2 linked regions of the Fulvivirga ulvae genome follow. The protein of the gene in region 2 interacts with the protein of the main gene of each other region in a pairwise test. Links are inferred from orthologs where the notes say so. Each region holds a gene or a part of one and is shown on either strand. Other genes may lie near its edges.

Region 1 (8,506 bases), 2.2 Mb from region 2 along the record:
CATCTTTATGTGCAGTTTCTACAGTAGTATGCATATACTTTAAGGGTAATGATATTAACGCTGAAGCCACCCCGTCATTGGAATAAGCAAAAGCATCTGTATCTGTGCCGGTAGCTCTGGAGGCAGCTGCCCTCTGGAAAGGTATTTTGCTGTCATTAGCAACCTCTATTATCATCTTAAGCAAATTATTTTGTACTGCAGGCCCATAAGTAAGAACTGGCCCCTTGCCAGCCTTCTGCAAACCACTCTCAATCTTACTGTACATAGGAGAAGAGGTCTCATGACACACGTCTGTAACGATCGCAAGGTTAGGCTTTATTCTTTCTGCTATCATTTCTGCACCTCTCAAACCAACTTCCTCCTGGACAGCATTTACTATATATAACCCAAATGGGAGTTCTTTTTTCTCCTCCTTCAGCCTTCTGGCTACTTCAGCGATCATAAATCCTCCAATTCGGTTATCCAGGGCACGACCAACCAGAAACTTCTGATTTAATTCCATTAATTCGTCATCAAAAGTCATGACACAACCGACATGCACGCCAAGTTCTTCAACTTCGGTTTTACTTTGACATCCAACATCTACGAAAATGTTCTTCATCGATGGCTTCTCTTCATTTTCTTTATTCCTCACATGAATTGCCGGCCAACCGAAAACACCCTTCACAATGCCTTTATCTGTATAAATGTTAACTCTTTTTGAAGGAGCTATCTGGTGATCTGACCCACCATTTCTGGTCACATAAATATACCCCTCATCCGTAATGTAGTTAACAAACCATGAGATTTCATCTGCATGTGCTTCAATCACCACCTTATATTCAGCCTCAGGGTTGATTACACCAACAACAGACCCATAGGTATCCGTAAAATAACTATCAATATATGGTCTGATATATTCCAACCATATTTTTTGCCCTGATGACTCAAAACCTGTAGGTGATGAGTTGTTCAAATATTCTTCTAAAAATTCTTGACTCTTCTTATCCATTATCTAAATCTGTTAAACTGACCGTGTTAATCCTCCATCAATTTTGATATTCTGCCCAGTGATATAAGCTGCTTCATCTGATGCTAAAAAAGCTACAGTCTTTGCTACTTCTTTTACAGTACCTGCTCTCTTCAAAGGAATACTTTGAAGGATCTTGTCATCAACATCATAGCTATCAATAAACCCAGGAAGTAGATTATTCATTCTTATATTATCTCCAGCATACTTATCGGCATATAACTTCATATAGCTGCCAAGACCAGCCCTTAATACCGAAGAAATAGGAAAACTGGCGGACGGTTCAAAAGCAGCAAAAGTAGAAATATTTACAAAAACTCCCCCTCCCTGTCGTTGCATTATGGGCGTAACAAGCTTAGCCATTTTGGAGACATTCAAAAGCACTAGGTTCAGCCCATGATGCCAGTCCTCTTCAGATAATTCCAATAAGTCTCCCTTTGCAGGGTGGCCTGTATTGTTAATAACAACATCTATTCTACCAAACTCACCCAGTGTTGTATTTACCAGTTTCTTTAAATCTTCTTTCTCCGTCACCGAACCTTGCAAGCCCAATCCCCCGAGTTCGGCAGCCAGATCAATGGCACCCTGAGATCGTGACATTAGGACAACACTATAACCCTGATGAGAAAGTTCGCGGGCGCATGCCGCTCCCATGCCTTTTCCTGCAGCTGTTATTATTGCAACTTTACTCACTATATTAAAGGGGAATGTTACCGTGTTTCTTTTTTGGTAACGTTGCTACTTTATTCTCGAGCATTTTAAACGCCTTCATAAGCTTGGCCCTGGTTTCTTCGGGCATAATCACCTCATCAATATACCCACGATGCGCTGCTCTATATGGATTTGCAAATTTTTCCGTATAGTCATCGACTTTTTCCTGGAGTTTAGCCTCCGGATCTCCGGCCTCAGCTATCTCTCTTTTGAATATTATTTCAGCAGCTCCCTTAGCACCCATAACGGCAATTTCGGCCGTGGGCCAGGCATAATTCATATCTGCCCCAATGTGCTTGGAGTTCATCACATCATAGGCCCCACCATAAGCCTTGCGGGTGATAACAGTAATCCTTGGAACGGTTGCCTCACTAAAGGCATAAAGGAGTTTTGCACCATTTGTTATAATGCCGTTCCACTCCTGATCAGTTCCCGGCAAAAATCCAGGTACATCTTCAAGAACCAATAAAGGAATATTAAAACAATCACAGAACCTGACAAACCTTGCTCCTTTTGTACTGGCATCAATATCCAATACACCAGCCAGGGAGGCCGGCTGATTCCCTACGACTCCAATACTTCTGCCTCCAATTCTGGCAAAACCAACAACAATATTCTCAGCAAAATTCTTATGAACCTCCATGAAGCTATCAGTATCTACCAAGGCTTCTATCACTTCTCTCATATCATAAGGCTGGTTAGGATTATCAGGTATGATATCATTAAGCGCCTGTACAATCTCGTCCGAATCACTCTCATAAGCATCTACCGGAGCATCATCCTCACAATTTTGAGGCATGTAACTAAGAAGTTTCTTAATATCGTTAATACAGGCTACTTCATTGGGGCATGCAAAGTGAGTAACACCGCTTTTAGAGCTATGAGCACTGGCTCCACCCAGTTCTTCCGCTGTAACCGTCTCCTGAGTTACTGTTTTAACAACATTAGGCCCGGTAACAAACATGTAAGATGTATTTTCTACCATAAGTATAAAGTCCGTAATTGCCGGAGAATATACAGCTCCACCTGCACAAGGCCCCATAATAGCCGATATTTGTGGTACTACTCCGGATGCCAGCGTATTTCTGTAAAAAATATCTGCATAACCTCCAAGAGAAACTACTCCTTCCTGAATACGTGCTCCGCCAGAGTCATTCAACCCGATTACCGGAGCTCCATTTTTCATGGCCAAGTCCATGATTTTCACAATCTTCTCCGCGTGAGTCTCAGAAAGAGACCCTCCAAAAACGGTAAAATCCTGAGAAAACACATATACCAACCGGCCATTTACAGTACCGTAACCGGTAACCACGCCATCACCCGGGTAATATTCTTTATCCAGACCAAAGTCCTTACAGCGGTGCATCACAAACTTTCCTATCTCTTCAAACGAACCTTCATCAAGAAGCAAATGCACACGCTCACGAGCGGTTAATTTGCCCTTTTTGTGTTGAGATTCTATTCTTTTCTCTCCACCTCCAAGTAAGGCTTCTTTATTTTTATCCTTCAAAAGAGTAAACTTCTCTTTTTTGGTTGGTAATGTGTAGATAGGCTTTTTCTGTTTGTTATTCTCCATTCCTTGATGTTTTTATGAGAATTTCAAAGATAAATAAATTGGAACGGATTCAAGTGTTTATCAACTTTTTTCAACCAGCTATAAGTGTTTGGAAAAATATCTTCGTAGCATATTTGCTATGCCACCTGATTACTATTCATTTCTTTATATTTGGCTAATTTTTTTATTATGGAAGAAAACATTGGAATTATTGATTGCGGGACAAACACTTTCCATTTACTCATAGTCAGGCAAGATGACTCGCAGTTTCAGATGCTTCATAAAGAAAAAGTTTCCGTAAGGATTGGAAAAGGTGGCATCAATCAAAATCAAATACTGCCGGATGCCATTGAACGGGCGACAAATACAATCAGGCATTTTAGTGACATCCTGGATAAGTTTGCAACTGACCGGATATTTGCTTTCGCAACGAGTGCATTCCGCAATGCTGCTAATGGAGAAGAGGCCAGAAAGGCTATTTTGGATAAAACAGGCATCGATATTAAAATAATCTCCGGTGTAGAAGAGGCGGAGCTAATTTTCAGAGGTGTTAATTTTGCTTTGGACATTGGAGATAAGCCTGCACTAATTATGGACATCGGAGGAGGAAGTGTTGAATTCATTATCGGCCAACGTAATAAAATATTTTGGAAGCAAAGCTTTGAGATCGGAGCTCAGCGGCTCCTTGACCTGTTCCATACAACAGACCCAATACAATCTGAAGAAATAACGGGACTGGAAAATTACCTCAGATCAAACCTGGGTGAGCTTCTTGAACATATTAAAAAATATCAAACAGATACACTAATTGGTTCTTCCGGCACCTTCGATACACTAAGCGATATTTACTGCGAGCAAAGGAGTATTATAAAAGATGAAGATGCCAGTGAGGTCCCGCTGTCATTAGAAGGATACTTCAGGATACACCATGATCTGCTCACAATGACCAGAGATGAGAGAATGGCCATACCTGGTATGATAGAGATGCGGGTGGATATGATTGTTGTGGCTTCATGCCTGATCAATTTTCTGCTTAAGCAACACCACTTCCGTGAAATAAGAGTATCTACATATGCATTAAAAGAAGGTGTACTGGATCAGGTACTTGATGGGCATTTTTAAATTATACACTCGCATATTCAGATTATAATACTAATTTTGCCGCCTTATGGAGGAAATATTTTTAGTTGACGAACTCAGGGATTTTACCATCAACACCTTTCTGGCTATTGGCTGTTCACAAGAAGATGCAGAACTGGCCAGCGATGTACTTATTAAGGCGGATCTCAGGGGCATTGACTCACATGGCATTGCAAGGTTAATAGGTTATGTAAGGCTATGGGAGGCAGGCAGGATAAATCCCACACCAAAAATCAAAGTAGTCCATGAAACCCCAAGTACAGCTGTAATTGATGGTGACAGCGGGCTGGGATTGGTAGTGGCACCACAGGCAATGACCATTGCTATGGATAAAGCTGATAAAGTAGGTACCGGTTGGGTTTCCGTTAAAAATTCGAATCACTTTGGTATCGCTGGATATCATGCTATGATGGCGCTGGATAGGAACATGGTCGGCATGGCAATGACCAATGCCAGTCCATTGGTGGCACCAACTTTTGCCAAAGAGCGTATGTTGGGAACGAATCCAATTGCCGTATCAATCCCTTCAAAAGAGCAGCCGCCATTTGTAGCTGACCTGGCAACCACGACAGCGGCTAATGGAAAATTGGAAATCCTGCAAAGAAAGAATAGTGAGGCTCCCTATGGCTGGATACAGGACAAGGAAGGGAATCCCTCAAAGGATCCGCATGAATTGAAAAATGGCGGCGCTTTACTGCCTTTGGGAGGAGACAGGGAACATGGTAGCCACAAAGGCTATGCCCTTGGTTCCATTGTGGATATATTCTCCGCAGTATTTTCAGGGGCAAATTACGGCCCTTGGGCCCCTCCATTTGTAAGTTTCCTGCCATTATCAGACAATCCGGTGGGTGAAGGGTTGGGACATTTTCTTGGTGCTATGCGCATAGATGCTTTCAGACCAGCCAATGAGTTTAAATCTCATATGGATAACTGGATAGCCCGTTTCAGGGCAACGGAAGCCATAGAGGGAAAAAAAGTATTGATACCAGGAGATCCAGAAAGAGAAATGGAGGCTATTAGGTTAAAAGATGGTATTCCGTTGAATATTAATGTTGTGAAAGACCTTAAATCTGTAGCAAGCAAGCTGAAGCTCAAACAACTTTAGAAGGAGAAATAAACTCTGAATACCCAAGGTGAGTCATACGGACTGTCATTGCCGTATGTAAGATCATACATAGCTAATAAATTGATTGCACCTCTGTTACCTATGGGTTGCGATATACCACCTCCCAGTAAAAATCTGGTAGCACTATCCCTGTCATCCTGATCATCAAGAAGATTTGAATCAAAATTTATATAGTCGTACTCCGCTTGTGCAAAAAATTGATTAATACTGTAACGTGTGAAAACATTCCCTCCCCAAAGGTTATCCGATATATCGTAGTTTTTGAGTTTGATATACTGATAAGTAACTCCAACACCAGCGGACCATTGCTGGGTAATCATGTAACCTACAATTGGAGACAAAGAGATATTTGTTTGCTGATTACTCCCTGAAAAACCCAAGCCTCCTCCAAAGAATATACGTTCACTAAAGCTGGGGCTATTATCAAAATCCACATCTTTCTGAGCCAATGCCAAAGTAGCAAAGCCGCAAAACAGTATCAGGGTAATGAGTTTTTTCATTTTTCTTCTTCGACAACTACAAACAAATCTTCGGACTCTTTTTTCATATAATACTTCTCCCGGGCAAATTTTTCAAGCAACTGATCATTACTAAGCAATTCCTCCCGATCCTTTTTAACTTCCTCGATTTTCTGCAAATAATATGCCTTTTCATCCTCCAGGGTTTCCAGCTGATTCTTCAACTTTATTTGAGAAACCAGATCATTGGCGTCAATGAAGAGCATCCATATCAGGAAGAAAAAACTAAATAAAAAAAAGAAGTTCTTTGTGATTTTAGGGAGTTTCATAGCCACTGTAGTTAAAAAAATATATATCCTTAAGTTAAGAAGATTTTTTTGAAATATTAAAATAGAAAAAGGCTTCCTGTACACTATAACGTAACAAGAAGCCTTTAGTCTAATTATATTTAGAAATTTCTCCCAGGAAAAATAGCAGTTTCTCCCAGTTCTTCTTCGATTCTCAATAGTTGGTTATACTTAGCCATTCTATCTGATCTTGAAGCTGAACCGGTTTTAATTTGTCCGGTGTTTAAAGCTACCGCGAGATCAGCAATAGTATTATCTTCAGTTTCTCCAGAACGATGAGACATTACACTCTTGTAAGAATTCTGTTTTGCAAGATTTACCGTATTGATTGTCTCTGTTAATGATCCAATTTGATTAACCTTTACAAGAATTGAATTGGCAACTCCCTGATTGATACCCTCTTGAAGTTTTTTAACGTTGGTAACAAAAAGATCATCTCCAACCAACTGTACCTTTTTCCCTATTTTTTCAGTTAATTTCTTCCAGCCATTCCAATCATCTTCCTCCATACCATCTTCAATTGAAATAATAGGATATTTGCTTACCCATGACGCCCAATAATCAACCATTTCATCCGAAGATAGTTTTTGACCAGTTGAAGCAAAGTTGTAAACCTTGTTTTTAGTATCGTAAAACTCCGAAGATGCTGCATCCATAGCGATAAAAATATCTTCACCAGGTTTATATCCAGCCTTTTCGATGGCTTTCAAAACTACCTCAATGGCTTCTTCATTAGATGTAATATTAGGAGCAAAACCACCTTCATCGCCTACATTAGTAGATAAGCCTTTACCTGACAAAACTTTTTTCAGATGATGAAACACTTCTGTCCCCATTCTTAACGATTCAGAAAAGGTATCAGCTTTTACAGGCATCACCATAAACTCCTGAAAATCGATCGCATTATCAGCATGGCTTCCTCCGTTTAAAATATTCATCATAGGAACAGGAAGTGTATTTGCATTCACTCCTCCTATATATCTGAAAAGTGACTGGCCCGACTCTTGCGCTGCCGCTTTAGCAATTGCCAACGAAGTACCGAGGATAGCATTAGCTCCCAGTTTAGCTTTATTTTCAGTACCATCTGCTTCAAGCATGATCTTGTCCAGCAGATTCTGGTCATAAACTGAAAAACCAATCAGCTCTTCGGCTAAGATACTATTTACATTATCAACGGCCTTTAAAACGCCCTTGCCCATGTAAATCTTTTTATTACCATCTCTCAATTCTACAGCTTCATATTTACCAGTAGATGCCCCTGACGGTACAGCTGCTCTTCCCAGAATACCATTTTCTGTTACTACATCTACTTCTACTGTTGGGTTTCCCCGGGAGTCAAGGATTTGCCTTGCGTGGATACTTTCGATTAAACTCATGATCTATTATTTAGATTTTATTAATTCAACAAATTCATCAAAAAGATAACGTGAATCATGAGGACCAGGGGGAAGCCTCAGGATGATATTGTACAGAAAATGCCTTCCTACCCTTCACCTTAATGCCTGCTACTGTATGGTCATTCAAATGTATATGTGTTGCCTCAACTATTTCAGATGCTTTTACATCTTCCTCTGAAATAGAGAACCCATGATTTTGTGATGTCACTTCACAAAGCCCGATTGTCAAATTCTTAATTGGATGGTTCAGTCCTCGATGGCCGTGGTGCATTTTATAAGTAGATACTCCACAAGCCAGAGCTAATATCTGATGGCCTAGACATATGCCAAATAATGGTTGATTATCCGCCAGTATATCCTTTACTGTATCCACTGCGTATTGCATGGCCGCAGGGTCTCCCGGACCATTTGAAATAAAATAGCCATCCGGAGCCCAGGTTCTCATTTCTTCATAAGAACTTCGCGCCGGAAAAACTTTACAATAAACTCCTCTGGATGCAAGGTTACTCAATATGCTTGTTTTGACTCCTAAATCCAACACGGCCACCTTAATCGGGGACTTCTCGTCCCCAATAAAGTAACTTTCCTTCGTAGAAACGAGTGATGACAACTCAAGCCCCGCCATTGACGGAACTTTTTCCAATTCAGCCTGAAGATCCTCTCCCTTTAATTCAGATGAGATTATAGCATTCATCGCACCCTTACTCCTGATGTGCCTAACTAACATTCTAGTATCAATATCAGCAATACCCACAACTTCATT
Region 2 (8,309 bases):
GTTCGGCCGCCTTTTTCAATGCCACTCTCAATAGCGCTTTCCCAAATTCTTTGAGCATACGTTCGCGCAGGCTACGGAAAGCTATGGCGTTAACATCCTCTGCTAATTCCAAATTATAGCTTTTATTGCCTGCTTGCAGTGAGCCCTGGGTATAGTATTCCGGCCTTTCTGTATACTTTGGAAATGCCACCCTGAAAAACTCGAGGTCTTTCAGGCTCGTGGATTGATCTTCTTCATTATAAGGAACAGTAAATGGAAAGTTAAAGCCATACTCATCATTAGTAAAATTCACAACCCCGCCAGCACCGTGTAAGACAGCAAAGTTGATGCTCCATTCACTTTTAACAGGGCCAAGTCCATTGTTCCAGAAAAAAACCAGTGTGCCTCCGTCATTTGGCTCGTATTTATAGTCTTCCATGCCAAATTCCTTTTTAAATAGCTCATATTCATCCATGAAACCTGTAAGGTAGGCTGTTCTCAGCAGGTCTTCCTTTAACTGTCCGGGGGCATGCACGTTAAACATCTCCTGGTAATCATTGCGATAGATGTCAAGAGCATTCCTGTAAGCGATAAAGGCGTTGTTATAATCTTTCTTGGCATCGTAAATAATGCCCATCAGGGTGTGGATGAATGCATCTTGCTGATACTTCTTTTCACTTTTATATTTGTCACTAAGCTGGTTGAGCCTAATATTAAGTCGCCGGCATTCTACCAGGGCATTATCATACTCACCAAGTTTTAAATAGTTAAGTGCCTTATAGTATAATACCATCAGGTTTTCATGATCCTCGCCACGGTAGGCAGTAAACGTCGGATTACTCAACATGGCGGCTGCCTCGTTTAAATAATTGGTTCGATAATCTTCTGTATAGAGGTAGGCCTTTTCCAGATACTCATTGCTCTCCCTGTATTCACCCAGCAGGGAGAGTACCACTCCCCTGTTCAGGTAGTAAAGCAGACGTTCTTTACTTTTTTCTATTTTCTTCTCTTTTCTGGCCAATACATTATCAGCCTCTTCGAGCCTGCCCTTTTCAAAACTGGCGTTAAACTCGCGGTTGACTTCATAATAGGTAGCACATGAAGTAAATAGCAATAAAATACTGAAAATTAAACTCTTATATAAATTGATCATTCAAAGAGTGAAGCTAGCATGATTAAATAGACAAACGGGTGCCTGATGGCAGGTTATTTTCACGGCAGATCAAAATTCCGGAGTGGTTACGCAATGATCTGCCGTGATATATTGTTAGATGGAATACTAAATTTTAGTTTTCTATATATTTTTTGATCTCTTCCTGACCATACCAAACCCTTTTATTGGTTTCCATATCAGTAAGATAAAGGGTGGTAATATAGTTAACTACTTTCTTCTTATTATAAGTATCAGTCTCAGAAGTCATGGTGCCAAAAAGCATCAGGTCAGCACCGTACTCTCTACCCCATTTGGCTGCAGTTTCCGGAGATGCAAACTCCTGCTGATCAGCTCTTTCTTCTCTCAGCTTCTCACGGAATTCAGGAGACTCTACCAGGTCGGCAAGGCCAGAATTAAATATTTCAAGCTCAAATTTTTTGATGTAGTTATCAGAATCGATATGCTCACTTGTTTTGTTTTTGATATAACCAACGATAATAGCCGGTGTTTTTCCATTATCACTGGCATATTGCTGGTAGCGCGGACTATTCAGAAACTGCTGTACCATTTTATTAGCCACCATTTTGGAATCCACATCATTCCAGCGTCCGCTAAGGTCGATCTGCTGGTCTGGGCTTACCCGGGTAACGGATCTTTGAGAGCAACCAAAGGCTACCAGTCCGATCATTAATAAATACGAAATGCTCTTAAGTGAATTTTTCATGTTTAACAGTTAAATTTTAATAGAAAGCTTTACATTCAAAAACCTTGCCGATAATGTATTGGGCACGGCAAACTGGTTATTGCTCACATCTGTAACCCAGGTATAAGATATAGCATTGGACACCGCCAATACATTCAGTATCTCTGCACTTAGCATCAGTTGTCGCTCCTCGTCATACTTTTCCCTATTGAGGTAAAAGAGTTTTGAGAAGCCAATATCCAGTCTCCTATACGTATCTCCATTAAATACGTTTCTCTTTTCAAAATTTTGCGGAGGGCCAAATGGCAGGCCGCTACCGAAGAACAAATTCAGGCTGACCCGGAAAGTTGGATTGTTAGGTAAATGATCCTGAAAGAATACGGCTATATTCAACCGCTGATCGGTAGGTCTCCGGATATACCCTCTGCCATCACCGTCTACATCCTCCTGTGCATTAAGAAGCCCAAGGCTAAACCACGACTCCGTACCTTCTATAAATTCACCGCTTACCCGAAGGTCAAGTCCGGTAGCGTAAGCTTTTGCATTGTTATTTGCATAGTAACGTACCTTAACGTTATCAATATCATACGCGACAACATCCCTCAATCTTTTATAATAAAGCTCACCAATAAATTTAAAGTCCCTGCCCCACCATTTGAAGTTATAATCCATTCCTCCAATAAAGTGTATTGATTTCTGGGCTTTCAGGTCCGTATTTAGCTCTCCATTTTGATCCCGCAGTTCACGATAGAAGGCAGGCTGCTGATAAACACCTGCTGCTGCTTTGAATACCACATCCCGCACCCAACCTGGGCGGAAAGAGACCTGCCATCTCGGGCTCACCAGTAGCTGCTCATTAAGTGTCCAGTAGTTGAGTCTTACACCATAGGTTGTAGTAATTCTCTTTGTAAGGTCACTCGTGTGCTGGATATGTCCGGTGTACTGTTCACTGGAAATCTCATTATCAGCCTGCAGGGACTCAATGTCAATTACAAAGTCAACAGAGTCTCTGAAAGTATATTCATTAAGCTGATCGTCAATATTTTGATATGAGTAGCCAAGTCCGAATTCAAGAGTATTTTTGTCATTGACAGTATAGGTATTTCTATTCTCAAGGTTGATAATGTTAGCTTCAAGGTTGTTACGCCCGTAGTCGTAGTTACTACCTATGCCTCTGATGTAAACGCATTCGTTAAAAGTGTCTGACCCCAGATTCTTATCAACATCACATAACCTGTAGGCGCCTTCAACATCTGTATACTCCCGCTCCAGGGCATAAACTCCGGAAGCTATGAGTTCGGACCTGAACCTGTCAGATAATTTTCTGGTTAATTTCGCCCCCCCCTGGTAGGTATCATACTCAAGTATTTCGCGGCCTGCAAAGCCTACAAAAAGCCTGAAAGAACGGTCAAATGTGCCAAATTCCGTTTCCCTGCTCTGGGGCTTTACAAAGTAGCGGTTTCGGCCATATGATGTTAACACGCCTAATGAGGTTCTGTCATCAAGTTTAAAATTGATATAAGCCTGAAGATCTGTAAACTTAGGAAGGTACTCACCCTGAGTTTCAAGCGTGTTAAGCAAATATTGGGCTGACTTGTGCCTTACGCCGGCCACATAAGTAATGTTCTCCGATTTGGTGGCGCCTTCCACATGGGCGGTACCTCCCAACAAGCCTAAAGTCAGGGAGGCTCCAAATTCAGAAGGCTTCTTATAATCTACATTCAATACCGATGAGAGCTTATCTCCGTATTTGGGCTGCCAGCCACCGGCGGAGAACTCTACTGATTCAACAAGGTTACTGTTTACAAAACTCAGGCCCTCCTGCTGCCCGTTGCTAATCAAAAATGGCCTGTAAACAGGAATATCATTGACGTAAATAAGGTTTTCGTCAAAACTTCCTCCCCTAACCGAATATGTTGAAGAAAGCTCATTATTGCTTACCACGCCGGGCAGTGTAGTCAGTACTTTATTGAAATCCCCAAAAGCAGTAGGCAGGCTTTCAAGTGATTTGGGTTTAATCCGGGTTACACTTACTTCATCCCTATTGTCCCTTTCTCCCTCAATTTGTACTCCTGTGAGCACTTCGGTTGTTTCAGTCAAAGTCACATTAAGCTGAATTGTTTCGCCTGCTTTGGCCGTTACAGAGCGTTTTTCAGGTGTGTACCCTACATGGGTAAATAAGAGTGTAACCGCTTCTCCCGGATCAATATCAATAGCGTAATTTCCAGCTTTTCCTGTAAATACACCTGTGGATGAACCCTCCTGCTGAATATTCACCCCTGTAAGAGGACTGCCCTTTTCATCCTGAACTATACCATTAACCTTTCCGGTTTGTGCCCATAGTCCATGGGTAACAAGTACAAAAAATGAGAATATCAGTTTAAATTTCATCCAGTGACTTTCGCTGATGACTAAACGTTCTTCAGGCTGGTTATTGTGTCTTTGGGATCAGAAGATTTAAACACAAAGCTTCCTGCTACCAGAATGTTGGCTCCCGCATCCAGAAGGGGTTTTGCGTTTTGCTGATTAACACCTCCGTCGATCTCAATAAGTGTGTGCGCTCCGGCGTCAACAATAATTTCTCTTAGCTGCCTTACCTTGGCATACGTGTGCTCTATAAATTTCTGCCCGCCAAAACCGGGATTGACTGACATCATGCATACAATATCAATATCATGGATAATATCTTCCAGCAGTTGTACATTAGTATGGGGGTTAATGGCCACGCCCGCCTTACATCCCAGATCTTTTATCTGTTGCAGGTTACGGTGTAAATGAGGACAAGCCTCATAATGAACCGATATGGAAGCAGCTCCTGCTTTATAGAAAGCTTCCACATAATTTTCAGGCTTTTCGATCATCAAATGTACATCCAGAGGCTTTTTGGCATGTGTACTGATCGCTTCTGTTACGGGGATCCCAAAGGAAATATTAGGAACAAATATTCCATCCATTATATCAATGTGAATCCAATCAGCATCACTCTCATTAAGCATTTCAACTTCTTGCTGCAGATTGGCAAAATCTGCTGCCAATATTGATGGGGCTATTATTGGTTTATCCATGCCGCAAAGATAGAAAAATATGGTTTAGTATCTCACTATTCTGTAACTCTCCACTCCCTGACTGGAATGAAGCTCAAGAAGGTAAATGCCCTTTTTTAGTTCTCCCAGTGAAATGGTGGCGGTCATGGATGCGGAGGGTGTAATCTCGTAAGTTCCTACGGACTGCCCGGTAACATTGTATATACGGATACTTACATTCTCCATGCGCTGCTTCAATCTTATATTCAGCAAATCCGTGGTTACAGGGTTTGGGTATATCGAAAAATATGACGATTCTTCAGGCTCCGCGCCTGATACTATGAACCGGTAACTGGGGATTCCGTAGCCATACTGGTTATTGGGTGTATCAGTATTGCTGCTGTGCTCAAGGATGAACGAGATCAGCTCTTTATTTGAAAGATCAGGATATAACTGCCAAAGAGAGGCTGCCAACCCGGTAATAAGTGGTGTTGCAAAGGATGTACCGGCACCATTAATAATGCTCCCAAAATCATTGATCACTGAGGTTCCGCCACCATACGCCATAACTTCCGGCTTAATTCGACCATCAGAAGTTGGCCCCAGGGAACTGAAGTTACTGATCTGTCCATTGCCATCGACAGAGCCTACGGAAAGTATGTTTTGGGCATCGGCAGGTGCTGTTACATACTTCCATGCTTTATTGCCTTCGTTTCCGGCACTCACTACTATCAGCAGCCCACGATCGGCAGCAAATGTAGCTGCCTGGCTGATAATAGTGGTTTTACCATCCATGTCTTCGTAGGTATAGTTCATGCCTGCGTCATCAAAATCAAAATACCCAACAGATCCATTGATTATATCAACGCCGGCACTGTCAGCTTTTTCTGCCGCAATCAGCCAGTTATATTCCTCAATTCGATATTCGGAGCCTGCATCTTCGGTAACAAACAGCATAAAGTCTGCATTGTATGCACTCCCTTCGTAGGCATCTGTTAAAAATGCTGCAGTTGCCGAAAAAACCCTTGTACCATGGGTGCTGTATTGATATACATTATCATTATTCTCCACAAGGTTCATCGTATATAGCAGCCTGTGGTCATCATAAATATGCTGAAAGGCATCTACGGTATTCACACCTTTAAAACCGCCGTCAAAAAAGGCAATGATCAGCCCCTCACCCCGATAACCTTCCTGATGTAGCAGATCAAGCCCTAGCATACCCAATTGATTATCTGTAACTTCTTCGACCTGAAGTTCTTCTTCAACTTTTGACAACCTGCCTGAAGAGCTCAGCTTTGAGCCTGGTGCAACATACACTACTGAGTCCACATAAGCCAGTGCTTCTATTGAGCTGATCACACCTGCATCAGCCTGAATAAGAGCTCCATTCAACCATTTGGTGGTAAAGAATACTTCCGCTCCCGTAGCATTTACTCCTGACACATAATCGGGGTCCACAGGAAGATCAGCGTTAGTTACGGGTATGTTCTGTGCCTCTCTTCTGGCAATGGCTCTGGCAGATAAAAACGCCTCAGGCACATTTACTGAATATGGCGTGCCTGCTTTGTCACTAAAAAAAACCACGTATCTGTTTACCTGAGCCCGAAGGCTGAGACTGAGAAGAACAAATACTATCAATATCGGGTGTTTTTTCAACATGTTGTCATACTATTTTACCGGCCGGGACTGGGCAGTTCCATTACTCACCTCCATAATCAATCAGATATTGTCTGTACTCATGGCCACTTTCTATCTGCTGTTGCCCGAGGCAGTCGGTATCTGTGCAATACTGTAAGGATATATCTTCTTTATATACCAACCCGATGTTGAGTCCGTAAATTTCAAATCGCCTGTCCAGTTCTACAGTAAAATCCTGATTATCTCCCTGTATTACGGTCAGTGTACTTTTTATGGTATCCTGAGCGGGAGTTATATACCGGCTGTAAAGGCTATCCATTTCATACAGATTGGAATCCAGGGCATTTAATGCGTTTCCATTCCAAATTTTGCCGTTTTCGACCGGGAAGGAAATTTTTATATAGGGAATATTCTCTTCAATAAGAATTGCCTGGTTTCCATCTTTTCGGGCAGTCCATGCAGTTGAAAACTCCCAGGAATCATTTTCGGTTTCCCGGGTTGAATAATGCACTATATATGATATTGTACCTGCCTGATTACTAAATGAGTCTACAACTTCTGCTTTTCTTTGGAAATTCGACGTTAGTACCTCTCCTGTTATTTTGTAATCGATGTTCTCTACATCATAGATATTGTACAACCCTACCTTCAATGGAAAAAAGGCCGCCCCAAGGCGCTCCTCATCAGGTTCCACTTCATCAGTGTCACAGGCCCAAAAGGCCAGCAAAAGGGATACAAGCAGCAAAGAACAGTTTTTATTCATATAGTAATTGTCTTTTTCAGCATCACACTATTCAAATATAATTAAACTCTGCCAAACCTATGGATATATGGTAAGAATAGCGCAAATCAAATTATGCCGGTTTTTAATATCGGTCTATAATGGAAACGTTTCAGTTAATTATATGTCCTTGATTTAGCGGAAGATAATTAATTAAATATAATTTCAACTTTTCAAGTACTATCGATGTTTGTGTTAATAATCCTTAGATACCTCTTTGAAATCTGCATTTTTTAAATCAAATTATAGATTAGTATACTTTAAATTTCTTTTACGTGATTATAAATTTCAATCTTTTTATTACTGCCTTTTGTTTTCTGAGTTCACCATTTTTTATATCTCACGGTCAAACACTCACCGGCCCTGAGGTTACCCAAAAGATGTTTTTAGCTACCAAGGAAATAAAAACACTCATTTACCGAATGAAAAAGATGGAGCGCATTGAAGGAAAAATGACTTCTCAAACCTCTTTTGTGAAGCTCCAGAGAAATCCGTTTAAGGTGTATACGAGGCAGGAATATCCTAACGATGGTTTGGAGGTGTTATTTAAAGAGGGGGATCATTCGGCCCTTATCAACCCGAACGGCTTTCCCTGGCTCAACCTTAAGCTCGACCCGCATGGCAGCAGAATGAGAAAAGAACAACATCACACTATTCATGATGCAGGCTATGATCAGGTGGTAGCAATACTTGAACATTTGTTTAATAAGTATCAGTCGCAGATACATAGCTTAACCTCACTGGAATCTACTACCTGGAAAAACAAGAACTGCTGGCAGGTGGAATTTAAAAACCCAAACTTTAAATACTCAAATTATACCGTTGGCCGTAATGAAACAATTTCGTCAATTGCCGACAAATACATGCTCAGTAGTCATATGATCCTTGAAGCCAATAAGAGTATTGAAGACTATTACGATGTCTCCGAAGGACAGGTCATTACCATTCCCAATGACTACTCTCCAAAAATGTTGCTGGTAATAGATAAACAAATTATGGTACCTCTGGTAATGAAGGTCTATGATGACA

Evidence for each region.
Region 1: the proteins of rpe (region 2) and eno interact in binary tests that used the Escherichia coli proteins (3 or more experiments, as listed by UniProt). The link is inferred for Fulvivirga ulvae from one-to-one orthologs.

Annotation. Positions count from the first base shown.
Region 1 is NZ_CP089981.1:3,208,678-3,217,183, reverse strand. Bases 5,586-8,506 are described here. They hold eno (phosphopyruvate hydratase), read right to left. Parts: upstream 7,723-8,506; coding sequence 6,448-7,722; downstream 5,586-6,447. Other genes in these bases: LVD17_RS13555 (FtsB family cell division protein), read right to left, coding at 6,038-6,328; LVD17_RS13560 (hypothetical protein), read right to left, coding at 5,586-6,041. Also shown: LVD17_RS13585 (M42 family metallopeptidase), read right to left, coding at 1-991; LVD17_RS13580 (SDR family oxidoreductase), read right to left, coding at 1,004-1,702; LVD17_RS13575 (acyl-CoA carboxylase subunit beta), read right to left, coding at 1,707-3,296; LVD17_RS13570 (Ppx/GppA phosphatase family protein), read left to right, coding at 3,465-4,397; LVD17_RS13565 (Ldh family oxidoreductase), read left to right, coding at 4,444-5,520; more of LVD17_RS13560, read right to left, coding at 5,517-5,585. UniProt on the Escherichia coli protein: Catalyzes the reversible conversion of 2-phosphoglycerate (2-PG) into phosphoenolpyruvate (PEP). It is essential for the degradation of carbohydrates via glycolysis.
Region 2 is NZ_CP089981.1:5,415,092-5,423,400, forward strand. The notes cover bases 3,074-5,797. They hold rpe (ribulose-phosphate 3-epimerase), read right to left. Parts: upstream 4,901-5,797; coding sequence 4,247-4,900; downstream 3,074-4,246. Other genes in these bases: LVD17_RS22820 (TonB-dependent receptor), read right to left, coding at 3,074-4,226; LVD17_RS22830 (S8 family serine peptidase), read right to left, coding at 4,925-5,797. Outside these bases: LVD17_RS22810 (COG3014 family protein), read right to left, coding at 1-1,132; LVD17_RS22815 (penicillin-binding protein activator LpoB), read right to left, coding at 1,266-1,856; more of LVD17_RS22820, read right to left, coding at 1,866-3,073; more of LVD17_RS22830, read right to left, coding at 5,798-6,520; LVD17_RS22835 (hypothetical protein), read right to left, coding at 6,561-7,262; LVD17_RS22840 (DUF1571 domain-containing protein), read left to right, coding at 7,703-8,309. UniProt on the Escherichia coli protein: Catalyzes the reversible epimerization of D-ribulose 5-phosphate to D-xylulose 5-phosphate.